4 regions of the Comamonas sp. C24C genome follow, and region 2 is predicted to be linked to each of the others. Evidence: predicted binding sites of a transcription regulator. Region 2 holds the regulator's gene; each other region holds the start of a gene.
The links. Region 2 encodes sigma-54, which starts transcription at its own class of promoters, with help from an activator protein. Its sites were predicted from a motif close to TGGCANGNAANCTGCTTT; they were not measured.
Positions count from the first base shown of each region.

Region 1: the regulator sigma-54 is predicted to act here: its motif matches at 3,907-3,924, upstream of ACLBXN_RS00645 (CmpA/NrtA family ABC transporter substrate-binding protein).
Region 3: the regulator sigma-54 is predicted to act here: its motif matches at 7,346-7,363, upstream of nirB (nitrite reductase large subunit NirB).
Region 4: the regulator sigma-54 is predicted to act here: its motif matches at 5,333-5,350, upstream of ACLBXN_RS11750 (isopenicillin N synthase family dioxygenase).

Region 1 is NZ_JBKFBC010000001.1:151,925-157,643, forward strand. Features, by position in the region: partial or broken gene ACLBXN_RS00625 (Hsp70 family protein) at 1-827, shown strand, start outside; gene ACLBXN_RS00630 (Bug family tripartite tricarboxylate transporter substrate binding protein) at 1,023-2,051, shown strand; gene ACLBXN_RS00635 (ribosomal maturation YjgA family protein) at 2,115-2,489, shown strand; gene ACLBXN_RS00640 (nitrate- and nitrite sensing domain-containing protein) at 2,547-3,827, shown strand; gene ACLBXN_RS00645 (CmpA/NrtA family ABC transporter substrate-binding protein) at 4,081-5,352, shown strand; gene ntrB (nitrate ABC transporter permease) at 5,379-5,719, shown strand, end outside.
Region 2 is NZ_JBKFBC010000005.1:17,555-25,896, forward strand. Features, by position in the region: gene argS (arginine--tRNA ligase) at 1-909, shown strand, start outside; gene ACLBXN_RS10660 (SPOR domain-containing protein) at 1,007-1,708, shown strand; gene ACLBXN_RS10665 (thiol:disulfide interchange protein DsbA/DsbL) at 1,864-2,514, shown strand; gene lptA (lipopolysaccharide transport periplasmic protein LptA) at 2,646-3,302, shown strand; gene lptB (LPS export ABC transporter ATP-binding protein) at 3,299-4,081, shown strand; gene ACLBXN_RS10680 (RNA polymerase factor sigma-54) at 4,227-5,828, shown strand; gene ACLBXN_RS10685 (YfaP family protein) at 5,910-7,184, opposite strand; gene ACLBXN_RS10690 (hypothetical protein) at 7,228-7,794, opposite strand; gene ACLBXN_RS10695 (aspartyl/asparaginyl beta-hydroxylase domain-containing protein) at 8,288-8,342, opposite strand, start outside.
Region 3 is NZ_JBKFBC010000001.1:158,365-166,706, reverse strand. Features, by position in the region: gene ACLBXN_RS00685 (NAD-dependent succinate-semialdehyde dehydrogenase) at 1-250, opposite strand, end outside; gene cobA (uroporphyrinogen-III C-methyltransferase) at 397-1,221, opposite strand; gene ACLBXN_RS00675 (nitrate reductase) at 1,258-4,119, opposite strand; gene ACLBXN_RS00670 (hypothetical protein) at 4,116-4,229, opposite strand; gene nirD (nitrite reductase small subunit NirD) at 4,309-4,707, opposite strand; gene nirB (nitrite reductase large subunit NirB) at 4,731-7,199, opposite strand; gene ACLBXN_RS00655 (ABC transporter ATP-binding protein) at 7,490-8,302, opposite strand.
Region 4 is NZ_JBKFBC010000005.1:237,315-245,656, forward strand. Features, by position in the region: gene ACLBXN_RS11730 (Bug family tripartite tricarboxylate transporter substrate binding protein) at 12-980, shown strand; gene ACLBXN_RS11735 (quinone oxidoreductase family protein) at 1,088-2,059, shown strand; gene ACLBXN_RS11740 (porin) at 2,310-3,515, shown strand; gene ACLBXN_RS11745 (acyl-CoA-binding protein) at 3,699-3,953, shown strand; gene ACLBXN_RS11750 (isopenicillin N synthase family dioxygenase) at 4,148-5,146, opposite strand; gene ACLBXN_RS11755 (ABC transporter substrate-binding protein) at 5,621-6,637, shown strand; gene ACLBXN_RS11760 (nucleoside deaminase) at 6,651-7,151, shown strand; gene ACLBXN_RS11765 (ABC transporter substrate-binding protein) at 7,205-8,233, shown strand; gene ACLBXN_RS11770 (ABC transporter ATP-binding protein) at 8,291-8,342, shown strand, end outside.

The DNA.
Region 1 (5,719 bases), on a different contig from region 2:
TCGGCCCGCGCGAGGGCTGGGAGCTGGGCCTGCTGCGTGCCTTGTTCGATGCGCTGCTGGCCCGTGCCAGGCGCCGCCGCCGCACCGCCGACCATGAGCGCGTCTGGTTCAACCTTGCAGGCTGGTGTCTGCGCCCAGGCGTGGGGGCGGAACTCGATGGCTGGCGCATAGACCAGGTCTGGGCCTTGTATGGCCAGGGCCTGGGTCATGCCAAAGAGGCCGCCAACTGGACGGAGTGGTGGGTGTTCTGGCGCCGCGTGGCTGCGGGTCTGAACGAGGCCCGGCAGATGGAGCTGCTCGAAGACGTTGCCGGCCATATGCAGAAGGCCGTGCAGCAGAACACGCGCGGCAAATCCAGCCACGGCAGCTATGACGACATGCTGCGCCTGTTCGCGGCCATGGAGGCCGTGCCCTGGCAGTACCGCCAGGAAATGGGGCGGTGGATGCTGCAGCGCCTCAGGCGCGAGGATGAAACCGTGCAGACCTGGTGGGCCATAGGCCGCCTCGCGGCACGCCAGTCGCTGGCTGCCAACGCCCATATGGTGATGCCGCCCGAGGCGGCGCTGGAGTTCCTGAACGCCACGCTGGCCCAGGACTGGCGCAGGAACGAAACCGCTATGTTTGCCGCCGTGCAGATGGCCCGCATGACGGGCGACCGCGCGCGCGACCTGCCCGATGCCATCAGAGCGCAGGTGCTGGAGAAGATGCGCAGCAGCGGTGCGCCCGAACGCTGGATGACCATGGTCGAGCAGGTGGTGCAGATGGAGGCCGAGGATCACAAGCGCAGTCTGGGCGATAGCCTGCCGCCGGGCCTGGTGCTGTTGTGAAGAGGCCGAGCCGCTGCGGGCAGGCTTGTGGTCACGGCATTTGCAGGAGGCAGCCCCTGCCAAAGACGATGGCCGAACAGTGAGTGCCGTTCAGGCCGCCCGGTCAGCGATGCAAGAATGGCCTGTTGCATGGGACGACAGGCCGGCATGGAGGGCTGGCAGCATCCATGTCCACCACCACAGGAAATTATTGCCATGAAGTTTGAAGAAGCTGCGCGCACCGAGACTGCGCGAAACGCTGTTTTTATCTCCGGAACCCGACGTCGCCCGCTACTGCTGGCGGCACTGGCTGCCGTGGTGGCCGCTCCTCTGACGCAAACATTGGCGCAGGGCGGTAACTGGCCCACTAAGCCGATTACCTTTGTCGTGCCCCAGGCACCGGGCGGTGCCAACGATGTGATTGCGCGAGCCGTGGCGCAGGGGCTGGAGAATTCGCTGGGCCAGCCCGTCATCGTGGAAAACCGCGCCGGTGCTAACGGCAATCTGGGCACGGGCCAGGTGGCGCGCAGCGCGGCCGACGGCTACACCTTTCTGGTGACGGCGCAAAGCGCCTACACCATCAATCCGGCGCTTTATTCCAGGGTGCCGTTCGATCCCATCAAGGATTTCACTCCCGTGATGCAGCTGGCCGTCGCGCCTTATCTGCTGGTGGTGAATCCGAACTTCCCGGCCAAGAATCTGGACGAACTGGTGGCCTATGCCAAGGCGCATCCGGGCAAGGTTGAATACGCTTCTGCCGGCAACGGCACGCTCAACCATTTGTTGGGCGAGATGCTGAAAAAGCAGAAGAACGTGAGCCTGCTGCATGTGCCTTACAAGGGGGCGTCGGCTGCCGCCACCGATGTGGTGGCCGGCCAGTTGCCGGTGACCTTTGGCAGCTTTCCCGGCGTGATGCCTTTTGTCAGCAGCGGCAAGCTGCGCGTGCTGGGCGTGGCGTCCGACAGGCCGACCTCGCTGGCGCCCGAGATTCCCGTGCTGGGCAAGGGCCTGGCCGTGACCAGCTGGTATGGCTTGTTTGCACCGGCCGGTACGCCGCAGCCGGTGGTGGACAAGCTCCATCAGGCCGTGAAGACCGTGCTGGCCAGGCCCGAGATGGCAGAGCGGCTCAAGACCCTGGGCGCCGAGCGCGTCGAGTCCACGCCGCAAAGCTTCAAGGCCATGCTGCCGGCCGAGCTGGCGTACTGGAAGCAGGTGGTCAAGGACTCCGGCGCGCATATCGACTGAGGGGACGACAGCTTGTTGATACATCTGGCCGCTGGCGGACCCTTTCGTCGCTCACGGACGGGGTTGACCCTGCTCATTGTGGCGGTCATCGCCATCGGGCTGGCCTCGCGCCGGGGCTACGTGCCCTTTCCCGCCGTGCTGGGCAACTATCCGGGCGATGCGCTCTGGGCCTGGGTGGTGCTGCTGTGCGTGGCCTGGCTGCGGCCGGCCATCACGCGCGGCAAGCTCATGGCCTGGTCCCTGGTCATCGCCTTTGCCATCGAGTTTCTGCAGCTCTATCAGGCCCCCTGGATGCAGGCCCTGCGCGCCAACAAGCTGGCCTATCTGGTTCTGGGCAATGGCTTCGATCCTATGGATCTGCTGGCCTATGTCGTGGGCATCGGTGTGGGTGCCATGGTGGACCAGCTCTGGGAAAGGCGGCAGCGTCGCCTTGCCTGAGATGGCATGAATCGTGCTGATCGTCGATGGCATCAACATGACGACAAGCACTACCCCATGAAAACGCCTCTGCACTATCTGGTGGCTGCAAGGCAAAGCGAGATTGCCGAGCTGGAGCAGATCAGCCGCGCCAGCAACCTGGTGGCGAGCATGTCCGAGCTCGTCCATGCGCTGCAGAAAGAGCGCGGCCTCTCGAATATCTTTCTGGTCAGCGGCGGCGTGCAGGCGCAGCAGAGCCTGCTCGACCATGGCCTTCATGTGGACCAGGTCATGGAACGGGTCTGTCTCGCGCTTGAAGAGCTGGGCGCGCGGGCGCCGGGCGCACATGGCGCTCGTCTGTTCAATGCGATTGCCAATGCGCTGCAGGGCTTTGAAGCCCTGCCGCTGCTGCGCCGTCGGCGCGATGCTCTGCAGCTGAGTGCCGAAGACTGCACGCAGGCGCTGATCCGCATGATTGCGGCCTGCCTGACCGTGGTTTTCGAGGCGGCGGACAGCGCCTGCGATCCCGATATCGCGAAATTGCTGGTGGCGCTGTTTCATTTCATGCAGGGCAAGGAGCTGGCGGGCCAGGAGCGCGCCACAGGGGTCGCGGCGTTTACTGCAGGGGCCGGCAGGACAGAGCGTCAGCGCCATTGGCTGCATCTGATCGAATCGCAGGAACGCTGCTTTCAGGTGTTTGCAGACTTCGCCAGCCCCTCGGGGATGGAGCGCTGGCAGCAGCAATGCGGGGCCTGTCCCGATATGACGGTGATCGAGCGGCTGCGGCGCCTGGGCTGCACGGCCGGGGACGGCATGGCGCTGGACTGCAGCCTGAGCTCGCCATGGTTCGAAGCCTGTTCCAGCCGGCTCGATGCCATGCACCAGATTGAGGCATTCCTGGCCGAGGAGCTGCAGGCTCAATGTCTGCGCAAGCTGGAGCAGGCAGGTGCCGCGTTGAGTCAGCAAAAGGCGCTGCTGGAGATGCAGCCGCAGCCTGCGACTCGCGCCGAAGCGGCTGCGGCCTTTCTGGGGGCCACGCAGCCAGCCGCCTCCTTGCCTGCGGAGAGCGCATACGGGCTGCAGCTCGAGAAGAGCATCGTCTTGCTGGTGCAGGAGCAGTCCATGCGCCTGCAGGACATGCAGACCGAAATCGACAAGGCGCGCGCCACGCTCAAGGAGCGCAAGACCATAGAGCGGGCCAAGGGTGTGCTGATGAAATACCGCCAGCTCAGCGAGGGCGAGGCCTACAAGCTGATCCGCCAGACGGCCATGAACCAGAACCGGCGCATGCTGGATGTGGCCGAGGCGATTCTGGCCACGGTGGACCTGCTGCCTGGCAGCACCAATTCATTGCTTTGACAGCGTTGTGCTTGTTGCGCTGCACCAAATATGGGCCAAAAACGGAGGAGCAAAGCCTGCTCCACCTCTGATCGGGGACTGGCATGGTTTGTGCATGACTGTTGATGTCAAGCAGACCAAAGGCGGTCGCGCTTAAAGCGTTATTACGAGTGACCTGGGACAACGGCGTCCTTTTCTCCTCACACCCGAGGAGGGAAGGGCGCCTTTTTGTTTTCCGGATCGCCTTCACCACGATTCTTGATGGAGTTTTCTCATGAGCCAGCGCCTTCCTTCGTCTACTGTTCCTGCGCCCGAGCCCGTATCCGCCGGTGGGCGGCGTAAGTTTCTGCGCGTGGCCGGTGCCGCAGCCCTCTATGGCACGCTGGGTCACCATGGCGCCTGGGCCGCAGGCTCCGACGCGCCGGAGAAGAAAGAGGTCAAGATCGGCTTCATCCCGCTGACCGATTGCGCCAGCGTGGTCATGGCCTCGGTGCTGGGCCTGGACCAGAAATACGGCGTGAAGATCGTTCTCAGCAAGGAGGCGAGCTGGGCCGGCGTGCGCGACAAACTGGTCAACGGCGAGTTGGACTTCGCCCATGTGCTCTACGGCCTGGTCTACGGCCTGCACCTGGGCGTGGGCGGCCCCAAGAAAGACATGGCCGTGCTCATGGGGCTGAACAACAACGGCCAGGCGATCACGCTGTCCAAGGCTCTGGCCGACAAGGGAGCGGTCGACGGAGCCAGTCTGGCCAAGGTCATGGCCAAGGAAAAGCGCGAATACACCTTCGCCGGAACCTTTCCCACCGGCACCCACGCCATGTGGATGCATTACTGGCTGGCGGCAGCGGGCATCAACCCTTTGTCCGAGGCCAAGCTGATCACCGTGCCGCCGCCCCAGATGGTGGCCAATATGCGTGTGGGCAATATGGATGGCTTCTGCGTGGGCGAACCATGGAACCATCGCGCCATCATGGACGGCATAGGTATCACCGCCAATACCACGCAGGACATCTGGAAGGACCATCCCGAGAAGGTGCTGGGCACCACGGGCGAGTTCGCACAGAAGAATCCCAATACCTGCCGCGCCGTGATGATGGCGATTCTCGAAGCCGGCCGCTGGATCGATGCCAGCCTGCAGAACAAGACGAAGATGGCCGAGACCGTGGCCCAGAAGTCCTATATCAATACCAGCGTGGACGCCATCAATCAGCGCATTCTGGGGCGCTACCAGAATGGCCTGGGCAAGACCTGGGACGACCCCAACCACATGAAGTTCTTCAACGACGGGGCCGTGAACTTCCCCTATCTGTCGGACGGCATGTGGTTCCTCACCCAGCACAAGCGCTGGGGTCTGCTCAAGGCCCATCCCGACTATCTGGCCGTGGCCAAGCAGATCAACCGCATCGACCTCTATCAGCAGGCGGCCAGTCAGCTCAAGGTCAGTGTGCCCAAGGATGTGCTGCGCAGCAGCAAGCTCATGGACGGCGTGGTCTGGGATGGCAAGAACCCGGCCCAATACGCTGACGGTTTCAAGATCAAGGCCTGAGGCCGTCACCCTAACGGAGAACCATCATGGTCAGTGCCGCACTTCATTCGCCGCTGGAACTCGATCCCCCGCATGATCCCCAACTGGCCGCTCTGGCCGCCAACGATGCACAGCTGGAAACTGCAGAAAAGACAGCTGGCAACGCAGATATTTCAAGGGCTGAAGTGAAAAAAGATACCGGTGTCGTCAAGGCATCCCCGACGGTGATCCCGACCCCGCCCGGCCGCTGGCGCCGGCACGCGGAAGCGTTTGCTGGCCAGGTATTGCCGCCGCTGCTGGGGCTGGCGCTGCTGGTCGGCCTGTGGTCGCTGGTCTCCAGCACCACCGGAAAGAGCATTCCGACCCCGGCCGAGACCTGGGAACAGGC
Region 2 (8,342 bases):
GAGTACTACCTGGAGTCCAGCCTCTATGAAAACGGTCATGTCGAGGCAACGGTCAACCGCCTGATCGCCAACGGCAAGACCTATGAGCAGGACGGCGCGCTGTGGCTCAAGTCCACCGACTACGGCGACGACAAAGACCGCGTGATGCGCAAGACCGACGGCGGCTACACCTACTTTGTCCCCGATGTGGCCTATCACATCCAGAAGTTCAAGCGCGGCTTCACCAAGGTGGTGAATATCCAGGGCACGGACCACCATGGCACCATCGCACGCGTGCGCGCCGGCCTGCAGGCTGCCGATGTAGGCATCCCCGAGGGCTACCCCGACTACGTGCTGCACACCATGGTGCGCGTGGTGCGCAACGGCGAAGAGGTCAAGATCAGCAAGCGCGCCGGCTCCTACGTTACGCTGCGCGATCTGATCGAGTGGACCAGCAAGGACGCGGTGCGCTTCTTCCTGCTCTCGCGCAAGCCCGACACCGAATACACCTTCGACGTGGATCTGGCCGTGGCCCAGAACAACGACAACCCCGTGTACTACGTGCAGTACGCCCATGCGCGTATCCAGTCCGTGCTGCGCGCCTGGCAGGAAGCCGGCGGCGCTGGCGTGCCCGCGCTCAAGGACGTGGACCTGTCCGCACTGGAAGGCCCGCAGGCCCAGGCCCTGATGCTGCTGCTGGCCAAGTACCCCGAGATGCTGACCGCTGCTGCCGAAGGCAACGCGCCGCACGACGTGACCTTCTACCTGCGCGATCTGGCCTCCAGCTATCACAGCTACTACGATGCCGAGCGCATTCTGGTGGACGACGAAAAGGTCAAGCTCGCACGTCTGGCCCTGGTCGCTGCCACGGCCCAGGTATTGCACAATGGTCTGGCGGTGCTGGGCGTGAGCGCGCCCGAGCGCATGTAATCCCGGTTTTCTGGCCATCGCTCCCCTGACGGTTGTGCAGCGGGGGCGATGGATCTGAGAACGGAACAATCGAAGCAGAAAGCGTTAAGCGACTGATATGAAGAACCAGCAACGCGGTGGAACCATCCTGGGGCTTATCTTTGGCATGGTCATCGGTCTGGCTGCGGCACTGGCCGTGGCCATCTATGTGACCAAGGTACCGGTGCCCTTCCTCAACAAGGGTGGCAACAACACTCAGCGCGATGCGGCTGAGGCCGAACGCAACAAGAACTGGGACCCCAACGCACCGTTGCAAAGCCGCCAGCCCGCACCGGCGCCGGTGACGCCGCCCGTCCCGCCCAGCGATGTGACGGTGACACCGCCCACGCCTGCCGTGCAGCCCACCGCAACCGGCGGAGTCACCACCCCGCCGGCACCCGCCACGCCGGACAAGACGGCCAAGCCCGGATCGGGCGATCCGCTGGGTGATCTGGTCAAGGAACGCTCCGCAGCGGCCGACAAGGCTGAAAAGGCGCGTGCAGACAAGGAAAAGGCGGCCCAGGCCGCATCGTCCTCGGACTCGGCATTCAACTACTTTGTGCAGGCAGGCGCTTTCCGCGGCCAGAGCGAAGCGGAAGCGCAGCGTGCCAAGCTGGCCATGCTGGGCTGGGAGTCGCGCATCAGCGAGCGTGAGCAAAACGGCATCACCGTTTTCCGTGTGCGCGTGGGGCCGTTCAGCAAGCGTGACGACGCCGAGCAGCTCAAGGGCAAGCTCGACGGCGCGGGCGTGGACTCGACCCTGGTGCGTGCGGCGCGATAATCGGCCCTGCGAGGCGTTGTGCAGCCTCTGTCTGTGGAGCCCTCGGGCAGCGGCCCGAGGCGTCCCGGACAGCGGGTGCGAGATTTAGGACTTTGCTGAACTTTTTGGGGCCGCTGGGCTCTGATACTGCAGACCTGATACAGGAGTTTGTTTAGATGAAACGTCGCGAATTCTCTCTGGCTGCCTCGGCAGCCGCCGCCGGTGCCCTGACTCTGGGCACATCCTCCAGCTGGGCCCAGGGTGCTGCGCCCCGGGAAGGCAAGGACTACATCAAGCTGGGCAAGCCCGCCAGCGTGAGCGCGCCGGCCGGCAAGGTCGAGGTGATCGAGTTCTTCTGGTACAGCTGCCCGCATTGCAATGCCTTCGAGCCCCAGTTCGAAGCCTGGGCCAAGACCCAGCCCGCCGATGTGGTGGTGCGCCAGGTGCCCGTGGCCTTCAATGCCTCTTTCGTGCCCCAGCAAAAGCTGTACTACGCACTGGAAGGCATGAACCTGCTGCCCCAGCTGAACGCCAAGGTGTTCCGTACCATTCACGTGGACCGCAACCCGCTCAAGAACGATGAGGCCATCTTTGACTGGATCGGCAAGCAGGGCGTGGATCTGGCCAAGTTCAAGGAGGTCTACAACTCCTTCACTGTGGCCAACCAGGTGCGCAAGGCCACCCAGCTGCAAAACGAGTACGACGTGGAAGGCGTGCCCGCCATGGGCGTGGCCGGCCGCTATTACACGGACGGCACCAAGGCCGGCAATATGGACAATGTGCTGCGCGTGGTCAATGCGCTGATCGCCTCCAGCCGCAAGGCCTGACGCAAGGTTTCGGACGCCAACGACGTTTGATGCCCAGCAAGCCCGCCGTAGCGCGGGCTTTTTTGTGGGTGGTTTTTTACGCAAGTTGCAAAAAGGGAATGACTACAATGGATGCAAGAAACGTGCCTTCCATGAAAAAAACACTCCTACCTCTTGCGCTGGCCTGCGCCCTGGCAGCAGCGACCGGCATTGTCCATGCCGAAAAGGCCGACAGCGCCAAGCCCATGAATATCGAGGCGGATGCGCTGCGTCACGACGAGCTGCAGCAGACCAGCGTCTTCACCGGCAATGTGGTGATGACCAAGGGTTCCATCGTTCTGCGCGGCGCCCAGCTTGATGTGCGTCAGGATGCCGAGGGCTATCAGTACGGGGTGATCAAGGCCGAGCCCGGCAAGCGTGCCTTCTTCCGTCAGAAGCGCGACACCGTGGCCGGCCAGCCCGAAGAGTTCATCGAAGGCGAAGGCGAAGTCATCGAATACGACGGCAAGGCCGATATCGTCAAGTTCATCCGCCGTGGCGAGATGCGCCGCTACCGTGGCGGCCAGCTCAGCGACCAGGTCACGGGCTCCATCATCGTCTACAACAACATCACCGACGTCTATACCGTCGATGGTCAGAAGACTAGCGGCGGCCTGCCTAGCTCCTCCGTGGGTCAGGGCGGTCGCGTGCGCGCCATCATGGCGCCCAAGGACGGTACGCCGGGCGCACAGCCCAAGCCCGCCACACCTGCCACCCAGCTGCGCCCGAGCATGACGCTGGGCGGCGAGAAAGCCGACGAGAAGAAATGAGCGATCCGACCTTCTCCAGCAGCCGCAGCGGCGAGTCCGACAGCCGCCTGGAGGCCAAGCATCTGGCCAAGTCCTATGGCAGCCGCAAAGTGGTCAAGGATGTGTCGCTGTCCGTGCAAAAAGGCGAGGTGGTCGGTCTGCTCGGCCCCAACGGTGCGGGCAAGACCACATCGTTCTACATGATCGTGGGCCTGGTGCGCAGCGACGGTGGCGAGATCTTCATCGACGGCCAGCCGGTGGGCGGCATGCCGATTCACCAGCGTTCGCGCTTGGGCCTGTCCTATCTGCCCCAGGAAGCCTCCATCTTCCGCAAGCTCAGCGTGGAAGACAATGTGCGCGCCGTGCTGGAGCTGCAAAAGGACGAGCAGGGCAAGGCTCTGACACGCGACGAGATCGAAAAGCGCCTCACCGGCCTGCTGCAGGAGCTGCGCGTCGAGCATCTGCGCCAGTCACCGGCGCTGGCGCTGTCCGGCGGCGAACGCCGGCGCGTGGAAATCGCGCGTGCCCTGGCCACGCAGCCGCGCTTCATCCTGCTTGACGAGCCGTTTGCCGGTATCGACCCGATTGCGGTGATCGAGATCCAGCGCATCATCGGCTTCCTCAAGGAGCGCGGCATCGGCGTGCTGATTACCGACCACAACGTGCGCGAGACGCTGGGCATCTGCGACCACGCTTTCATCATCAGCGACGGCCATGTGCTGGCCGAAGGCACGCCCGAGGAGATCGTGGAGAACGCCGATGTGCGCCGCGTCTATCTGGGCGAACATTTCAGGATGTGATGACCCCCACGCTCCCTCACTTTGTGTGGTCGCTGCCCCCGGAAGGGGCCCTGACCGGCTGCGCCGGGGTTTGCCTTGGGGCGGCCCGGCGGCAAACCCATAGCACTGCGCGCGTTTGCAATGATTGTCTGGGAGCCGCGCCTCGATGAAGCCAGGTCTCTCGCTACGCGTTTCGCAGCATTTATCGCTGACGCCGCAGCTGCAGCAATCGATTCAGCTGCTGCAGCTCTCCACTCTGGAGCTGGCGCAGGAAGTCGAGCAGATGCTGGTCGACAACCCTTTTCTGGAGCGTGCGGGCGATGAGGCCGAAACTGCGGGAGATGCTCCTGTAGATGTAGCTGCTAGCGCCAGTGAATACAGTGTTTCAGATAGTATTCATTCTGAAAAAGAGGCATCACAAGCGCAATTAGCTACTGAAACAGTAGCGGAAACGCCGAGCCCCGAAACCCCGGAAACGCTGAACTGGGAGGCCGACGGCATGGACGGCCAGGACGGGGAATGGGGCGGTGAATCCAGCAGCGAGTGGGATACGCCCTCGGCCAGCAGCTCCACACGTAACCGCGACGGCGATGACGAAACCGATGCCATCGATCTGGCGCGCGAGCACCAGAGCCTGACCGACTTTCTCCATCGTCAGGCACTGAGCCTGCATCTGGGCGCGGCAGACACGGCGGCGCTGCGCTTTCTCATCGAGTCGCTCAGCGACGACGGCTATCTCGAGGATTCCCTGCAGGAGCTGGCGCAGAGTCTGGCCGGCGACGACCTGGAAGAGCGCGAGGAGCTGGAGCAGCACTTTGCCATTGCGCTGAAGCTGCTGCAAAGCCTGGAGCCGGTGGGCGTAGGCGCGCGCGATCTGGCCGAGTGCCTGCAACTGCAGCTGCGCGATCTGATCCGCACGGCCGAGGACGAGGGTACGACCGAGGCGCATATGAGCCGGCTGCTGCTGGCGCAGGCCATCTGTGCCCAGCCCATGGACTTGCTGGCGCGGCGCGATCTGCGCAAGCTCACCAGCCTGTGCGGCGCGCGCGAGGAACAGCTGCGCGAGGCCATGGCCCTGATCGCCAGACTGGAGCCGCGTCCGGGGCGGCGCTTTGTGGACGTGGAGCGCCATATCGTGGTGCCCGATGTCATCGTGCGCCCGGTGCGCTCCGGCTCGGGCCGGGCGGACTTTTCCGTGCAACTCAATCCCGAGGTCATGCCGCGTCTGCGCGTGCACGACATCTATGCCGGAGTGCTGCGTCGCCACAAGAACAGTGACGGTCATGCGGCGCTGCAACAGCAGCTGCAGGAGGCGCGCTGGTTCATCAAGAACATCCAGCAGCGCTTCGACACCATCTTGCGTGTTTCCGAAGCCATCGTGGAGCGGCAGAAGAACTTCTTTGTGCATGGCGAGCTGGCCATGCGCCCGCTGGTGCTGCGCGATATCGCCGACACGCTGGGCCTGCACGAATCCACCATCAGCCGCGTGACCACGGCCAAGTACATGGCCACGCCCCAAGGTACTTTCGAACTCAAGTATTTCTTCGGTTCGGGCCTGGGCACGGAAACCGGCGGCAGTGCCTCCAGCACGGCCGTGCGTGCGCTGATCAAACAGTTTGTCGATGCCGAAGATGCCAGAAAGCCGCTGTCAGACGCCAAGCTGGCCGACATGCTCAAGGAGCAGGGCATTGAGTGTGCGCGCCGCACCGTCGCCAAATACCGCGAGCAGCTCAAGATACCCACGACCACGCTGCGCAAGGCGCTGTAGCGAATCGCCGCGCGGCTAGGAGCAAAAAAGGCAAGCGGCCTGGTGAAGACCGTTTGCCTCGGGCTGGATGTGCGTCGTCGCTCAGGGGGTGAGGGTTGCGGAGTACTTGCCGTTCTGGGCGTTCTTGCTCACCACGACATTGAACATGGCGTAGACCGGGTTGTCGCCGGTGGCTGCGCCCAGGGTGACCGACTTGGTGCCCAGCACGCCGTCATCCCAGGATGCGACCTGTACCGTGGCGGTTCTGCCGGCGGCTCTGGCGTAGTTGGCGATGGCGACTCGATAGGTACCTTCCTGCAGCCTTGCCGAATCGCAGGATGCATAGTAATGCTCGGGTCCGTAGGCGACGGTATTGTCTACATCGAGATAGCCGCTGGCGCCGCGCATGTTGCGGTAGTAGACGTGCGAGCCTGATGGCTCATAGGTGTGCAGGTCGACGTCACCGCTGCCGTCCCATGTCAGGGTGGTGGTGAAAAAGCCGGATGTCGCTTGCGCAGGCGGAGCCACGAGTGTCGACAGTGCGGTCGTGATGTGGCTCTTCACGCGGTTGGAGATCTCCAGGCCCGGGTTGATGTAAATCTCGATCAAGCCATGACCGAGCAGGTCTTTCTCGCCATTCATACCGGCGGGGCGCAGCAGATAGCCGGGAATGCTGTCCGTGATGCTGGCCACCGTGCCCACGGCTCTCAGGCCATTGATGACGAGATCCAGATCCGCCAGGGTGTGTTCCCCGTTGAGCGTGGGCGATGCCGGCGCAATATGCACCACCTTCACCGAGCCTGCAGCGGATTTCGGTGCCGCATAGGCATACGCAGCGTTCGCAAACAGATTGCCCTGAGAGTGGGCGACAAAGAGAATCTTCTTGCCTTCGAGAATCCAGTTGTCGATGCGCGATTGATGCTCCATATAGTTGGCAAGCGTCGGCGGATTGCCCAGCAAGGAGGTGAGCTGGCTGATGGCTGCCGACTTGTACCAGTCAACGAATCCCGTGAGCAATCCGGTCGCTGCCGACACAGTGTTGACGATGCTGCTCCACCATGAGCCGCCACCATTCAGGGCCTCGAAGAAGAGCTCGTACCGGCCTGCCAGCAAGCCTTCCTGCTCCTGCAGGCGCTGCTCGAAGGTTTCGACGAAATCCTCGAAGCCGTTCGAATAGTTGTACAGGGTTTCATACTTGATCTGATCGCCGCCGGGGGCGGTCTGGCCGTGAATGCGCTTGAGCTCCTGCAGGGCTCGATTGGCCTGCGATTCGGTGGTTTGGACACCGTTCAGAAAGGCAAAGGCGATCCCCGTTTCCCGGCACAGATTCGTATCGGGGTTGACGACTTGGGCGCCACCGGTGAGCGGGGTGCTCACGACAATGAATGACAGAAAAATGCATGTGCATTTTTTGAGAATCTTATTCACAGGTATCTCCCTCTGGCAAAGCGGAGGACGTTCCATCAAGTGCCTTGTTGTATTTCAGATATGCCAATAAACGGTCCTTGGTATTGGTCGTCATCGATTCCAGCTCTTGCGCGACCCGGGCCGGCTGCTTGGAGCCATCGGCACCATCAAATTGGGAATATATGCAGTTGATGCCTCGTGAAATCTCTTTGCTGATGGCCTTGACCGCATTGATGTCCTCGGTGTCGACGAGCAAGGCCTTTTGAAAGGCTCTTGCGGTTTGCATCGCGGCGGCGAGTCGGGCGCCGGTATATTCGGCGGCCAGCAGTGATTCGATATCGTCGCGTATACCGCTGGTATTGCTGTCGGGTCCGCTGATATCAGGGCCACGTTCCAACTTGGGAATTTCTCCGGACGACTCAAGTTCCGCTATTTTTTCAGCAGGAGTTTGAGTCACGCCAGGGCCTGGCGGAGTGCCGCCGCCACCTCCTCCTCCGTTGCTGTCACCATCGCCGCCCCCGCAGGCAACGATTGATCCCACGAGGGATGCAATCAATAGCATTTTTATGTTTTTCAGCACTGTCGCTCTCCTCGGTGGATGGTTAAAAACTTTCGTGATTGATAATGCATAAATATCACTCCCTACTGCTATTTGGTAAAAGACCTATTCCTGTGATTCTTAACAGGTGAAAAAATTCTATCGGCCTCTTTTAAGAAATATCCATTATTAAGGGTAAACCCTTTAATTGAAGTGAGAGAGGTTTACGATTAATCAATATCCATGCCGGGCTGACAATTGTTTTTTTGCTTTAAAGGCTCTTTGAGAGTGAGTAAATGTTTTTAATGCCATATTTTGTAAACCGTCACTATTTATTTTGATTCTGATTTGTTTTTGTAGTGACGGATATTGCATGGCAGATAACTGTCCAGGCATTGAAATGCGTATTGCGCTCCTCAGGACCGGAATAAGCACGCTTCATGGGAGAGGGGTTTGAGACGGTCCGCCAAGGAGGCGAAAAAAAGCCGCTGGACATGCGTCAGCGGCTTTTTGGGGCTTTGCCTTCAGGGCAGGCTTATCGGGACGGAATCAACCACCAGATAAACCAGACCAGCACACCGATCATCAGT
Region 3 (8,342 bases), on a different contig from region 2:
CACGCTCCTTGAGCAGGGCTGCGGCACGGCGCATGATGGCGCCGCGCTCATGGGCAGACACCTTGCGCCAGACCTGAAAGCCCTTGTCGGCCGCCGCCAGGGCGCGGTCCAGGTCGGCGATATCGGCATGGGCCACACGGCCAATCACCTCGCCGCTTGCAGGGTTGCGCACATCAATTTTCTTGCCGCTGGCAGCGTCCTGCCACTGACCGTCGATCAAAAGCTGGGTATCGGGATATGCAGTGCTCATCGCATGACTCATAGGTGTCGGCCGCCGCTATCCCCCTGCAGACTGACGAGGCCGGGTGTGACAAATGTTCAGGGGTTACCGGACAAATTCTAGTCATGCAGGCTCGGCACTCAGACAAAAGGGAGACAGCTGTCAGCAATCGGCCTTTATGCACCCACGGCGCGGCGCAGTTGCACCTGCTCCAGCAGGCCGTCAAGGCCGGCTTCCGACGATGCGGCCAGGCCGACCACCTCGCCCACCACGAACACGCAGGGGCTGCCCAGTCCGCTGCATGCCAGCGCCTGCGTCATCTGCCCCAGATCGGTCAGTATCTGCTGCTGTGCGGGCAAGCTGGCGTTCTGGACCAGGGCCACGGGAGTCGTAGCCGGCAGTCCGCCAGCCAGCAGCTGCTGCTGGATGACTGCAGCAGTTGCAACGCCCATGTAGATCACCAGCGTCAGCCCCAGCATGCGGGCCGTGCCGGCCAGCAGCTGCCAGTCATGGCCGGCACTGCCTGGCTTGGCGTGACCTGTGATGAACACCACGCCATGGGCATGGTCGCGATGCGTCAGCGGCACGCCCAGGCTGGTGGCAGCGGCCAGCCCTGCGGTGATGCCGTTGACCACTTCCACGGCGATTCCGGCTGCGCGCAGATGCTCGACCTCCTCGCCGCCCCGGCCGAAGATGAAAGGGTCGCCGCCCTTGAGGCGCACCACCAGCTCGCCCTGGCGGGCTGCCATGATCATGAGCTTTTCGATGAACTCCTGCGAGGTGCTCTCGCGCCCGCCGCGCTTGCCCACGTGAACGATGCGGGCGCTTGCGCTGGCAAGTTTCACGATGTCGGCAGACACCAGGTCGTCCGCCAGCAGCAGCGTGGCGGACTGGATCAGTCTCAGCGCCTTGAGCGTGAGCAGTTCCGGATCGCCGGGGCCGGCACCGACCAGATAGCAGCGGCCCACGGCCGGCAGGGAAGTGGCATGGCTGTTTGTCATGGCTGGCCTTTCATATGCATTGCCGGACATCGAAATCTAGGTGGCAATCGGCAAGGCTGCCGACTGCGGCGCAGGCGTCGCATGCACCAGTTGTTTGATTCTGGGAATGCAGGAGCCGCAGCGCGTGCCGCAACCCAGGGAAGACTTGAGCTGCGCGATCCGCTCGCCGGTAGAGCCCTCGCACGTTGCCAGCGCCGAGCTGATGCTGGCTTCATCCACATTCATGCAGGCACAGATCTGTGGCGACCGGGCCGGCATGGCGGCGGGCGGCCTTGCCCCCGAGGACAGCAGCAGACGCCCATAGCTTTGCACCGATTGCTCGTCGCGCAGTACCGGCCCCAGCCAGCGGCCGGCGCTGGCGTCGCCACAGAGCAAAAAGGCATCAAGCCTGGGCTCCTCCGTCTGCCTGCCTATCGCCATGGCGCGGCTGCATTGGCGACGTGCGTCGGCATAGCGCATGGCCTGCGGGCCATTGAGTTGCAGCAGACCATGCAGCCGCGCCAGCACCTCCGCAGACGGCGCCGCATAGGCTCCCGCGCGGAACTGCACGCCGGTGCGACCCTGATCCGCTTGCTCCAGCGGCACGGCGCGCCCGAACAGCACGCAGCTGGCAAAGTCGAACTCGGCCATCAATTCGGTCAATGCCTGGCGAACCGACTGCACCTGCCGTTCATCCAGCCAGGCCATGCCCAGACAAGTCCAGGGCAGCTCGGCCTTGAGCAGCTTGACGGCCACATGCTTGAGCTCGGGCTGCTTGGAGCGCGGGCAGCGCTCGGGCGTGGTCAGGGCGTTGACGCCCGCAAGCCGCTGTCCCTTGGAGCCCATGCCGCTCAGGTACATGCTGCCCCAGTGCATGGGCAGATAGAGCTGTGCGGGCTGCAAGCCCGGGTCCGCCTGCACGGGCAACACGATGGCGCCATAGCGGTTGGAGACATGGACCAGATCGCCGTCCTGCAGCTGCAGGCGCTGCATGTCCTGGGGACTGACTTGCAACTGCGGTTCGCTGACATGGGCAAACAGGCGCCCCAGCTGGCCGGTGCGCGTCATGCCATGCCATTGATCGCGCAGGCGACCGGTGTTGAGACTGAACGGATGCCGCGCATCGCGCGGCACGGCCGGCGCCTGCCAGGGCTGGGCATCAAAGCGTGCGCGCCCGTCCGTCGTCGCAAACACCGCATCGCCATACAGACGCTGTCGGCCCTGGCTAGCGCCTTGAGGCATGGGCCATTGCTGGGGTCCCTTGACCTCCAGCACCGCCCAGCTCAGCCCCGTGATATCCAGATCGCGCCCGCGTGTGGATTCGCGATGCTCGTTCCAGACAGCTTCGGCGCCCGCGTCGGCATTCGCCGTGTCGTAGGGAAACAAGGTTGACAGCGAGGGCCGAAGGTGCTGCTCCAGCCGCCGCGCCAGCTGCACGCCTATCTGCCAGTCATGGCGTGCCGCCCCCGGCGCGACCACAGCAGCGCGCACCCGCGAGATACGCCGTTCGCTGTTCGTGACCGTGCCCAGCTTCTCGCCCCAGGTGGAAGCTGGCAGCAACCAGTCGGCATAGGCCGTGGTCTCGGTCGCGGCAAAAGCCTCCTGCACCACCACCAGCTCGGCGCGCTCCAGCGCCCTGCGCACCATGGCCTGTTCGGGCATGCTCTGCGCGGGATTGGTACAGGCAATCCACAAGGCCTTGATCTGGCCGTCGGCGGCTGCCTCGAACATCTCCAGCGCGGACTTTCCGGGCTGCTGCGGAATCGACTCCACACCCCATAGCCGCGCCACTTCGGCCCTGTGCGCTGCGTTGGAAAGATCACGATGCGCGCTCAGCAGATTGGACAGCCCGCCCACCTCGCGCCCGCCCATGGCATTGGGCTGGCCCGTCAGCGACAGCGGGCCTGCGCCAGGCCTGCCGATCTGGCCGGTGGCCAGATGCAGATTGATCAGCGCCGCATTATTGGCCGTGCCGCTGCGGCTTTGGTTCAGACCCTGGCAGTACAGGCTGAGCGTGGGACGACGCACGTCCGTCGGCTCCTCTGCACCGCCCAGCGCCATCCAGCGCGCCGCCCGGTACAGGTCCGCCACGGGCAGGCCGCAAATGGCAGCGACCTTCTCGGGCGTGGCTTCGCGCACCAGTTCCTTGAGCGCTGCAAAGCCGCAGGTGTGCTGCGCGATGAAGGCGCTGTCCGTCCAGCCCTCCCACAGCATAATGTGCAGCAGACCGTGAAACAGCATCACATCGCTGCCCGGCTGCAGCGGCAGATAGAGATCAGCCAGCTCGGCGGTCTCGGTACGGCGCGGATCGGCCACGATGATCCTGAGTTGCGGATTGCGCGCCCTGGCCTCTTCCACACGCCTGAACAGAATGGGATGCGCCCAGGCCATGTTGCTGCCCGTGATGAACATGCAGCAGGCCAGGTCTATGTCCTCATAGCAGGCCGGTGGTGCATCGGCGCCCAGCGTGGCCTTGTAGCCGGCCACAGCGCTGCTCATGCACAGGCGCGAATTGGTGTCGAGATTGTTGGTGCCCAGCAGGCCTTTGACCAGCTTGTTGAAGACGTAGTAGTCCTCGGTCAGCAGCTGGCCACTGAGATAGAAGCCCAGTGCATCGGGCCCATGAGCGGCACGAATGCCGGCAATGCGCGCCGCCAGCTCGTCCAGAGCCTGATCCCAGCTCGCTGCCTGCGGTACGGCTGTACGCTCCAGCCTGCGCATGGGCTGCAGCAAACGGGCCTGCTGGGCATAGACGGGCGCGGCCGTCAGATGCAGGGTGCTGCCCTTGGTGCACAGACGGCCCAAGTTGGCGGGATGCTCGGGATCGCCACGCACGCCGGTGATCTGCAGACCATCGGACTCGATGACCACGCCGCAGCCGACACCACAATAGGGACAGGTGGACTTGGTTTCTTTCATGGCATCACCAAAGAGAGGCGGCGGCGTTCATGTTCACCGCAACGCGGACCGCCGAAGGCGAGTCCGCAGCCGACACCGCAATAGGGACAGGTGGATCGGGTCTCATGCATGGCAGACTTTCAGTGAAATCATGCTGTAACGCTTTCTGAATAAGCGCATGCAGCTATTCATTTCATATCAACAGAGACACTAGGCCGTGGCGCAGCCGGATTTGCCCGCGCAATGCGCAGGACCGGCATGCGGGCGGGTCTGCTCCAGGGCGCGGCTGGCCAGCTCGTCGGCGCGCAGCTGCACCTCGCCATCCTGCACACGCACGCTGAAGTAAGGCGTGCAGCCCTCGTCAGGCGCCGCCGCCTCGCCGCTGCTCAGTGCAATCGTCCAGTTGTGCAGCGGGCAGGCCACGCTGCGACCGAACACAATCCCCTGCGACAGCGGGCCGCCCTTGTGCGGGCAGCGGTCCAGCAGCGCAAACACCTCGTCGTCGGCATTGCGGAACACGGCCACATCCAGCCCTTGTGCACGCGCCACGCGGCGTGCTCCCAGCACGGGGATGTCGTCCATCGTGCAGATAGAAATCCATTCGCTCATTTCTGGCTCCTCGGTGCTTGTAATCAGACGCTGGCGCTTTCGGTTTGCGCCGCAGTCAGTGGCTGAAACTGGCGCGTATCCACGGCCGCCTTGTCGGCTTCGAACCAGGGATCGGGCTCGCCGTCCAGTGCAAACTGCAGCTGCTCCCACAGCGCCCTGCGCCCCTCGGCATCGTCGAGAATGCGTCGCTTGACATAGTCCAGGCCCACGCGATTGATGTAGTGCACCGTGCGCTCCAGATACCAGCCTTCCAGGCGGTACAGCTGCATGAAGGCGCCCGTGTACTCCATCACCTCTTCGGCGGTCTTGAGCTTGGTGAAGAAATGCGCGACCTCGGTCTTGATGCCGCCGTTGCCGCCCACATACATCTCCCAGCCCGAGTCCACGCCGATGATTCCTACATCCTTGATGCCGGACTCCGCGCAGTTGCGCGGGCAGCCGCTGACGGCGAACTTCACCTTGTGCGGTGCGTACATGCGCCACATGGCGCGCTCCAGGTCCTTGCCCATCTGGGTGCTGTCCTGCGTGCCCATGCGGCACCATTCGCTGCCCACACAAGTCTTGACCGTGCGCAGGGCCTTGGCATAGGCATGGCCGCAGGGCATGCCTATATCGTTCCAGACGGCCTGCAGATCCTCCTTTTTCACGCCCAGCAGATCGATGCGCTGACCGCCCGTGACCTTCACGGAGGGGATCTGGTACTTGTCCACCACATCGGCAATGCGGCGCAGCTCGGAGGCCGTGGTCTCTCCGCCCCACATGCGCGGAATCACGCTGTACGTTCCGTCCTTCTGGATATTGGCGTGGCTGCGCTCGTTGATGAAACGGCTTTGCGGGTCGTCCCTGGCTTCCTTGGGCCAGGTGCTGACAAGATAGTAGTTGACGGCCGGGCGGCAGGAGGCACAGCCGTTGGGCGTGCGCCACTCCATGAAGCGGAACACCGCATCGGTGCTCAGCAGCTTGTGCTCGCGGATCGCATCGCGCACGGCCTGGTGCCCGTGGTCAGTGCAGCCGCACATGGCCTTGGTCTTCGGGGCCGCCGAGTAGTCGCCGCCAGCCGTGAACATGATGATCTGCTCCACCAGTCCCGTGCAGGAGCCGCAGCTGGCACTGGCCTTGGTGTGCTTGCGCACATCGTCGAGCGTGAACAGGCCCTTGTCCTTGATGGCCTTGCAGATCGCGCCCTTGGTCACGCCGTTGCAGCCGCAGACCTCGTCGCCGTCGGCCATGGCAGCGGCCTTGCTCTGCCCCTGGTGGCCGGTATCGCCGAGATTGGATTCGCCGAACATCAGCTTGTCCCGGATGTCGGCCACGCTGCGTCCCTCGCGCAGCAGCTTGAAGTACCAGCTGCCGTCCACCGTGTCGCCGTACAGGCAGGCACCGACCAGCTTGTCGTCCTTGATGACCAGCTTTTTGTAGACCCCCGCATAGGGGTCGCTCATGAGAATTTCCTCGGTATCCCCGCCGCCCTGGAAATCGCCCGCAGAGAACAGATCGATGCCCGTGACCTTGAGCTTGGTCGAGGTCAGCGAACCCAGATAGCGACCGATGCCGAACTCCGCCAGATGGTTGGCCAGTACTTTGCCCTGCTCGAACAGGGGCGCCACCAGTCCGTAGGCAATGCCTCGGTGTGCCGCGCATTCGCCCACGGCATAGATGCGCGGATCAGTCACGGTCTGCAGCGTATCGCTGACCACGATGCCGCGGTTCACATGCAGATGCATGGACTCGGCCAGTTCGGTGCTGGGACGAATGCCCACGGCCATCACCACCAGTTCGGCCGGGATCTCGCTGCCATCCTTGAAACGCACGGCGCGCACGCGCCCGCCTGCGTCGCCCAGCAGCTCCTGCGTCTGCGCCTGCATGCAGAACTGCATGCCGCGCTCAGCCAGCGATTTCTGCAGCATGCGGCCCGCCTGATCGTCGAGCTGGCGCTCCATCAGCCAGTCGCCGACATGCACCACGGTGACCTGCATGCCGCGCTTCATGAGACCGTTGGCCGCTTCCAGTCCCAGCAGGCCACCGCCGATCACCACTGCATGCTTTAGTGTCTTGGCCGCTTCGATCATGGCCTCGGTGTCGGCAATGTCGCGATAGGCCAGAACGCCCTCCAGGTCCTTGCCGGGGATAGGCAGGATGAAGGGCTTGGAGCCCGTCGCCATGATCAGCCGGTCGTACTCGGCGCTGGCGGTCTCGCCCTGGGCATTGACCGCATGCACCGTGCGCCGGGCCCGGTCGACGGCCGTCACGGTATAGCCGGCGTGCAGCAGGATATGGTGGTCCTGGTACCAGGACCAGTCGTTGAGCACGATATCGCCGAGCGTCTGCTCGCCGGCGAGCACCGGCGACAGCAGAATGCGGTTGTAGTTGGGATGCGGCTCGGCGCCGAAGACCGTGATGTCGTACAGATCGGGGGCAATGGCCAGCAGCTCTTCCAGCGCACGCACGCCTGCCATTCCGTTTCCAATCATGACCAGTTTGGATTTTTTCATCTGAGTCCCCGTAGGCATTTGCAAAGCCAAAAAAAAAGACGTCTGCGCGCTTCATGACTTGCATGAACGCGTAGACGTCTTTGTCTGTGGGTTCTGGTCCAGCCTTGCACCATCCCCCGGTGACCCACCTTGGCCACGCTGAACAACACGCAATTGCTGTGCCAGCTTTTCTCAGCCTGCAGAGACTATTCCATCCCTCAGCATGCACTGCTTTTGTGCATGGCCGCTTTATTGCTGTGCAAAACAAACATGGCGCCCCAAGGCGCCATGCAGCTTGAAATCAAAAAGGCTCAGGCAGCCTTCTCCACATGGCCCTGGCGCGTGTAGAGAAAGTCGATCACCGCCTTGCGGTAGCTTTGGTACTGCGCATCCTCGGCCAGTCCCACCCGGCTGCGCGGACGTGGCAGCGCTACATGCAGCACCTCGCCAATCGTGGCCGCAGGCCCGTTGGTCATCATCACAATCTTGTCGGACAGCAGCACGGCTTCGTCCACATCGTGCGTGACCATCACCACGGTGCTCTGGGTGCGTGCCACGATCTCCAGCAGCTCGTCCTGCAGCTTGGCACGCGTCAGGGCGTCGAGAGCACCGAAGGGCTCGTCCATGAGCAGCACCTGGGGCTCCATGGACAGGGCGCGGGCAATGCCCACGCGCTGCTTCATGCCGCCCGAGATCTCTCCGGGGCGCTTTTGCGCCGCATGGCTGAGCCCGACCATGGCCAGCGCCGCATCGGTGCGCTGCGCCAGCTGTGCCTTGCTTTCGCGCTTGCCGAAGACGCGCTCCACGGCAAGGTGCACATTGCCCCAGCAGGTCAGCCATGGCAGCAGCGAATGATTCTGGAAGACCACCGCACGCTCGGGGCCGGGGCCCTTGATTTCCTTGTTGGCGCACAGCAATGCACCGCCGGTGGGAATGGTCAGGCCGGCAATCAGATTGAGCAGTGTCGACTTGCCGCAGCCCGAGTGCCCGATGAGACTGACGAACTCGCCCTTGGCAATGTTCAGATTGATGTCGCGCAGTGCGGGAAACAGTCCCTTGGCAGTCTTGAAGGTCTGCTCCACCCCGTGGATCTCGATGTACTTGGTGCTGAGAGATGTATGCATGAGGTACTCCTTGCTTTTTTCCGAGGCCACCGTGGCGCCG
Region 4 (8,342 bases), 220 kb from region 2:
AGGAGCGCACGATGCAACGCATTCCCGTTTTTTTATCCATGGCTCTGGCTGCTGCGTTGCCGCTTGGCAGCGCTCTCGCTTTCACCGACAAGCCCGTCAAGCTCATTGTTCCCGCCCCGCCCGGCGGCACGATCGATGTGTTTGCACGCATCATCAGCGATCAGCTGGCGCACGAGCTCAAACAGCCTGTGATTGTGGAAAACCGCCCCGGTGCCGGTGGTGCCATGGCGGTGAAATACATGCTGTCCCAGCCCTCAGACGGCAATACCCTGCTGGTGACGGTGACCAATATCCTGACCGAGGTTCCGCACGTGCTCAAGGGGGGCTTTGATGCCATGAAGGATGTCAGGCCCGTCTCGCAGATGGCACGCTCCGTCATGGTTTTCATTGCTTCGCCTCAGTTCCCGGCCAAGGATGCCAAGGAGGCCATTGCCTATATCAAGGCCCATCCGGGTCAGCTGTCCTTTGCCTCCTACAGCCAGGGGACGGCATCGCAGTACGCAGGGGCGATCCTGAATCAGAAGGCCGGCCTGGACATGCAGCATGTGCCGTTTCCTGGATCTGCACCGGCATTGGCACAAATCATGGGCAATCAGATTCCGCTGATGTTCGACGGCTCCGTGACCACCAAACCGCTGGTTCCCAGTGGCAAGGTCAAGCTGCTGGCCGTTGCTTACAAGAGCCGCTTGTCCGATTTTCCCAATGTGCCGACGATGGCCGAGGTCGGTTATCCGGAGCTTGATTTCAGCAACTGGGCGGGTGTGTTTGCTTCGGCAAAGACGCCGCAGCCGTTGCTGGAGAAGATCAATGCCACGCTGCAGAAGGTCAACGCCAGCCAGGCGGTGCAGGCGCGTTATCTGTCCACCGGCTTCGAGCCCATCAAGCAGGAGCGCACTCTGGAGCAGCTGTCTACCGATCTGCAGGCCGAGTACCAGCGCAACGGTGAGATCGTCAGGAATTTCGGCATCAAGCTGAACTGAATCGGCTCGTCTATCGGTCCGGGCATGTCTGCGGCTGAGGATGCCCGGACTTTTGCTTTGCAGCGCTTGCTGCACCTCGCTGTGAACAATTGATACAGGAGCATTTCATGACTCAGGCCATTCGCTTTTACGAGACTGGCGGTCCAGAAGTTCTGCGACTGGAAAACGTTGCCGTGGGAGACCCCGGCCCGGGCCAGGCGCGTGTGCGACATAGCTATATCGCACTCAACTTCATCGATGTGTACTTCCGCTCAGGGCGTTATCCGTTGGCCTTGCCCAACGGGCTGGGCTCGGATGCCGTAGGTGTGGTCGAGGCCGTCGGAACGGGTGTGACGGATATCCGGGTGGGTGACCGCGTTGGCTATCTGATCGGTCCGCAAGGCGCTTATGCACAGGCGCGTGTGATGCCTGCAGAAGTGCTGATTCCGTTGCCCGACGGAATTTCAGACCGTACTGCAGCCACACTCATGATGAAAGGTATGACGGCCCAGTATCTGTTCCGTCAGGTCTATTCGCTGCAGGGCGGCGAAACCATTCTCTACCACGCAGCTGCCGGAGGCGTAGGCCTGATTGCCTGTCAGTGGGCCCGCGCCATGGGAGTCAACATGATTGGTACGGTCAGCACGGATGAGAAGGCCGAACTGGCCAGGGCGAACGGATGCGCGCACACCATCGTGACGTCTCGTGAAAACATCGTCGAGCGAGTGAAGGAAATCACGGCAGGCAAGGGCGTTCCCGTGGTTTATGACTCGGTAGGCAAGGACACACTGATGGACTCGCTCGATTGCCTGCAGCCGCGTGGCTCGCTGGTCAGCAACGGAACCTCTTCCGGCTCCGTGGTGGTGGACTCATCGCTGCTGGCTGCCAAAGGCTCGATCTGGATGACCAGGCCGGCCATGGTGCATTACATCCAGCCCCGCTCACATATGCTGGAGATGGCTACAGAGCTGTTCGAGCACGTGCTGGCAGGGCGCATCGTGAGTGAGCCGCAGCAGGAGTTTGCCTTGGCCGAGGCGGCACAAGCCCATCGCGCATTGGAAGCGCGCAAGACCGTGGGGGCCACGGTACTCGTGCCATGAGCTCCAGGGTGCAAATGTTGAGCGCGTAAAGCCATTGCGAAGATCTGTGCCGGCTCCTTTTCCAAGGTGCCGGCTTTTTTCTGTCTGACATTGGCCATGCGGCGGGGCGACATTCCTAGGGATTTCACCTTGGGCAGATGGCACCAAATAAGCAATGAATGGCATCAACTGCACAAGAGCTGCAGCCTTCCTTTTCTAGAGTGATTTCGCGGATCAAGACCGCGAACTCATAACGAAAAGGAGACATGACATGCCACGTATTTCACGCTATATCTGGAGTTTTTTTGCCCTGTCCGCAAGCAGTCTGGCCAGCGCTCAGTCATCCGTGACGCTGTTCGGTGTCATGGATGCGGGCGTCAGCCGCTACATGGTGCGCAGCAATTCCTGGGACGGCTCCGGTCGCACGGCCAGTCAAGGTATCTGGGCGCTGTCACCATCGGGCAATCTGGCCAGCCGTCTGGGTGTTCGTGCCGTTGAAGATCTGGGTGCTGGAATGTCTGCCAGCATGTGGCTGGAAGCGCCTGTGACCAACGACACGGGCGGCGGCGCATTGAACTTTGGGCGACGCTCCACCGTCAGCCTGGCGGGCAATTGGGGCGAGCTGCGCCTTGGGCGTGATCACACGCCGTCGTTTCTGAATGACTGGGCCTTTGATCCCTATTCCGTCAACGGCGTGGGCGTCAATTTGCTGGCGGTGGTCAGCAGCAACCTGGCCATCAACCGTGCGCTGAGTACGCAGACCAGCGGCACGCTGCCGGAGCGCTTGCTGGGAAACGGTTTGTCGGCAGGCACGGACAATTATCTGCGCGCCAACAACTCCATTGGCTACCACCTGCCGACAGGATTGGGCGGAATTTATGGTCAACTGATGTATGCCTTCCCGGAGAATGATGCCAGGCGCGGCCGCTATGCCGGTGGACGCATTGGCTGGGCCAGTGGCCCCACCGATATTGCGCTGGGCTATGGCGAAAGCATGCTGGGCACTTTCAACGGTCGCAAGGAAACCATCAAGTCCCTGAACCTGGGAGGTTCGTACAACTTCGGTCCGGTCCGCGTGTTGGGCGAGTGGTCGCAGGTGCGCAACGCGCGCAGCGATGTGCGGGCCACAGACCGCTATGACGGGCTTCTGGCGGGTGTGCAAATCCCTGTCGGGCTGCATCAGTTCAGGGCGTCGGTGGCCAGGGTGCAATTCAAGAATGGGCAGGGAGCCGGCGACGCATCGGTGAACAAGCTGGCCTTGGGTTATGTGCATAACCTCTCCAAACGCACGGCGCTCTACACCACGGTGTCGCGTATCAGCGTGAGCAATGGACACAACAATCCTGCGGTGATGGGTGTGACACCGCTGGCCGTCAGCAGCCCGGTCATCATGCCGCAACCGGCTTACAGCAACAGCCCCGGCATGCAGCCACGCAGCGCATTGGGCTTTGATGCGGGTCTGCGCATGATGTTCTGAAGGCAGCACGTTGCTGCTGCCGCGAGGCGAATCACGAAGAGGCGGATCTGAGGGAGAGCGTGCCGCAAAGGGCTGCTCGCTTGCCGGCGTTGCGGTACTTTGTGAAATAAAAAGAACGGTCGTTCTAATTTGGCTGATTTTTGGCTACACTGGCCTCGATTATTAAAGCCCAGGAGACCTTTCATGTCCGATCTGAACGCCCGGTTTGAAGAGACCGTCAAGAATTCCACCTCGCTTGGCGAGCGTCCCGATAACGCCACCTTGCTCAAGATCTATGCCTTGTACAAGCAGGCGACCGAGGGTGACAACGAAGCCAAGAAGCCCAGCTTCACTGACATGGTGGCACGCGCCAAGTGGGACGCCTGGGCCAAGCTGGAAGGCACGACGCCGGATGAGGCCAAGCAACAGTACATCGATCTCATCGAGTCGCTGCGCTGATCCGCTCCGGCGCTGATTGCCGACAAGGCCCCGGGTTCCGGGGCCTTGTCGTTTCAATTCAGACCACATCACACTGCGCCAAAGACGGAGGCCGGAAACTGGCGCCCCGCCAAGCCGGGGGCACCAAGGAAGGTCCGCTCCGTCCCGAAGGTGTCGCCCCCCTTGGGGGAAGCAGCAGGGCTGCTCAGAGGGTGTCAGTACCTGTTCGAGAAATTGGCGCTGATGCGCTGACGCAAATATTCCGCCCCTGTAATGGGTGGATATTTTTTGGCCGGCCCTTCGATCACCGCATCTTCGTTGGCCTGGCAGAAGAAGGCCAGGCTGTAGCGGGCTCCCTGGTACTCATGGGGCTGTGGGTTGCGCACGCGGTGGAAGTTGCTGGGCAACTGGTCGTCGCTCCAGCGCATCAGCATGTCGCCGATATTGCAGGTGATGACGCCATCCACGGGCTTCACGGGCGTCCATTGCTGGGCTTCGGCCTCCTTGCCGGGCAGCACCTGCAGCCCACCCTGGCCGGCGCGCTGGAACAACAGCGTCAGGCAGTCGAAGTCCGTATGTGCGCCTGCACGCCACAGGCCGATTTCGTCCTTGAGTGCAGGGTCCACGGCAAAGTAATGCAGCATGCGCAGCGTGCTCTGGTAGCTGGGCACGGCGGGGTCATGTGCGCGGGTGAAGAACTCCTCGTCAAAGCCCAGCTTGTAGGCAAAGCAGGACAGCAGCTGCATACCCACCTGCCAGCATTGGTGCTCAAAGGCCAGCGTGGCCTGCTGGAAGCCGGGCAGCTCCTGCTCGCTGGGCCACAGGCCCTGCATGCGTGGGCGTGTGACCTGATAGGACTCTTTCTGGTCGGGAGTGCGCGTGGAGGGACGGATCTGCGCCTTGTGCTCCCAGCCTGCGTTGCGCGATAGCGGCCATTGCGCCTTGGTTTCGGGCGGCAAGCCAAATAGCTGTTCGGCCCTGCCAAATGCGGCGTCGATATCGGCCTGGGCTATGCCGTGGCCGGAAACCTGGAAGAAGCCGATTTCCACCGAAGCGCTCCAGATCTGCTCGGCAATCTCCTGCTTGCGTTGCTCGAAGTCGCTGATGTCTATGACGCGAACTTCGCGCGCCGAGGTTTCTGCGCCTTGCCCGCCCATACGGGCTTCCTTGTCCAGTTCGCCAAGGCTGTAAGAGTGGTTGGTCATGCTCTGCATAAGAATTTCTCTTGCGATGACTTCAGACACCGGCGATGCCAGTGAGGCTTGCGGTTGCTGGCACCTGAAGTGTGGATACCAGGTGCGGCTGTGTGCCGCACCCACTTCAAGAGCAATGACCCGCGAAGCTGCTGACCGGCGATGGTCAGAAGCACCGTGCTGAACGCTTCTACTCTTGATTTGAGTGCAGCAAACAGCGTGCCAGCCATTCGCTAGGGCACAGGCGCCCTTGGTTTTGGTGCATGGCTTCAAACTGGTGCACTGCCGTGCATGAATCCATGCATGCGCTGCTCGGACGTGCACCTTGTTGATACCCGACAAGCGGAAATCAAAAGCAGGCACGCCAATTGCTAGAAGGTTGAACGAGTAGAAGCGTTCAGCCTGCATCCGTGTGCAGTGCCAGGAAATTGCTCAAGTCCTGCCAGTGGCTGCCGCCGCCGGCATTCCTGTCGCCAGAGACCTGAGAGTTCCCCCATGCAACGTCGCCATTTTCTTGCTGCCCTGCCTCTTTGCGGTGCGCCCTGGGTTCATGCCCAGGGCAAGTCGCTGACGCCGCTGAAATTCACGCTGGATTTCCGTGTCAACGGCCAGACTGCTCCTTTCTTTCTGGCGCAGCAAAACGGCTACTACCGCGATGAGGGGCTGGATGTGAGCCTGGATGTGGGGTCGGGCTCGGTGGCCTCCATCACCCGCATTGCCAGCGGCGCCTACCAGCTGGGACTGGGCGATATCAGTTCGCTGATCGAATTCAATGCGCAGAACGCCGGCACGCCTCGTGTGCAGGCCGTCTATCAGTACTACAACCGCGCCCCCTTTGTGATCATCGGACGCAAGGACCGGGGCATCACTTCGGACTTCGGAAGTCTCAAGGGCAAGAAGGTGGCCGCAGCGGCGGTGGAGTCCACGCGCCGTGCCTGGCCCATGGTGGCGCGGCGCAAGAACCTGCCTGCGGATCTGTTTGCCTGGTCGACAACGGAGTTCTCGGCACGCGACAACGTCATGGTGCGTGGCGATGTGGATGCCGCCACCTATTTCCATGACTCGGCGGTATCGCTGTTTGCGCGTCTCAAGTCCGAGGAGCTTTCCATACTGCGCTACAGCGATGCCGGCGTTCATCTGTATGGCAATGCGATCCTGGCGTCCAGCCAGTTGATTGCCGAGAAGCCGCAGGTCGTGGCCGCTTTCCTGCGCGCCACCAACCGTGCGATTGTGGAATGCCTTGCCAACCCCGCAGCAGGCATTGCCGCCGTGCGCCAGCGCGAGCCGATTCTCGATGAGAAGCTGGAGCTGGAGCGCTGGTCCATCACCGCACAGTATGTGGCAGCGGCAGACACGAAAAGCCATGGACTGGGCGACTTCAGCAAGCGTTTGATGGAGCAGCAGCTGGACAGCGTGGTGCAGACCTTTGCGCTCAAGACCACGCCATCTGCCGACGCACTGTTCAACAGCAGCATGCTGCCCGCCAGGTCGGCGCGCATGCTCAAGGCCTGAGGAGGAACCAACCATGTCATTGCCTCAAGCCCAGGCCTTGAATGACGCTGATGGCCGCTATTTGCGCGAAGCCATTGCGCTCGCCGATACGGCACGTGAGCGCGGCAACCGGCCTTTCGGCGCGCTGATCGTGGCCGCCGACGGACGCGTGCTGGCCCGGGCCAGCAATGCCAACGGCGAAAGCGGCGATTGCACGGCCCATGCCGAGCTGTCCGCCATCCGCCTGGCCAGCCCCTTGCATTCACGAGATGAGCTGGCCGTCGCCACGCTGTACTCGTCTGCCGAGCCCTGCGTGATGTGTGCCGGCGCGATCTTCTGGTCCGCCATCGGCAGGGTGGTCTATGGCATCGATGCCGAGCGGCTGCGCGTGTTCCGTGGCGAGCGGCTCGATCAGAAGGATGCCGAGCTGTCCTGCCGCGATGTGTTTCAGGCCGCTTCGCACGCCATCGAATGCATCGGGCCGGCCTTGATCGAAGAGGCCAGCAGTTCGCACCAGGGCGCCTGGAAGGTCTGAGCCCCGGCACTCATTCAACCGCAATTCATTGACATAGAGAGAGGGAAGCCACCATGCAAACCAAGCGCCTGTTCCTGCAATCCGTTCTGGCCCTGGGCAGCTTTGCCAGCGCCACGGCAGCCTTTGCCGCAACGCCCATCAAATTCCAGCTCGACTGGCGTTTCGAAGGACCTGCTGCGCTGTTTCTGCAGCCAGTTGCCAAGGGCTATTTCCAGGCCGCTGGGCTCAATGTGACGGTGGATGCCGGCAGCGGCTCCGGTGGCGCGATTCAGCGCGTGGCATCGGGCTCTTACGACATGGGCTTTGCCGATCTGGCCGCACTCATGGAGTTTCATGCCAACAACCCCGAAGTCAAGGACAAGCCCGTGGCCGTGATGATGGTCTACAACAACACGCCGGCCTCGGTCATGGCGCTCAAGAAGAGCGCCATCGCCAAGCCTGCGGACCTGACGGGCAAGAAGCTGGGAGCGCCGGTCTTTGATGCAGGCCGACGCGGCTTTCCGTTGTTTGCCAAGGCCAACAAGGTCGGCGATGTGCAATGGACCACCATGGATCCGCCGCTGCGCGAGACCATGCTGGTGCGCGGCGATATCGATGCCATCACGGGCTTTACCTTTACTTCGCTGCTGAACCTGGAGGCGCGTGGCGTGAAGGCGGCCGATGTGGCGGTCATGCCGTTTGCCGACAACGGCGTCAAGCTCTATGGCAACGCCATCATCGCCAGCGCCAAGCTGGTGCGCGAGAATCCCGAAGCCGTGCGTGCCTTCCTCAAGGCCTTCAGCAAGGGCGCCAAGGAAGTCATGGCCAACCCCGGCGCTGCCATTGCCTATGTGAAGGAGCGCGACGGCATCGTCAACACGGCGCTCGAAACCCGCCGTCTGCAACTGGCGATCGACACCGTGATCAACACCGCCGATGCGCGCGGCGAGGGCTTTGGCCAGGTCAGCCCCACACGCATGGCGCTGATGGCTTCCCAGATCTCTGACGTCTATGCGACCAAGACACGCGTGAACCCGGAGACGCTCTGGAACGGCCGTTTCCTGCCGCCCGTAGCGGAACTCGACGTTTTTCCCAAAAAGTAATTGCTCATTGATTGATAGCTGGATGCGCTTGTGTGACAGGCGCTACAGCCTGTTTTTATGAAGTCATCAGATACAGAAGCTGCCCGGCCATTTGTCGAATTCAAAGACG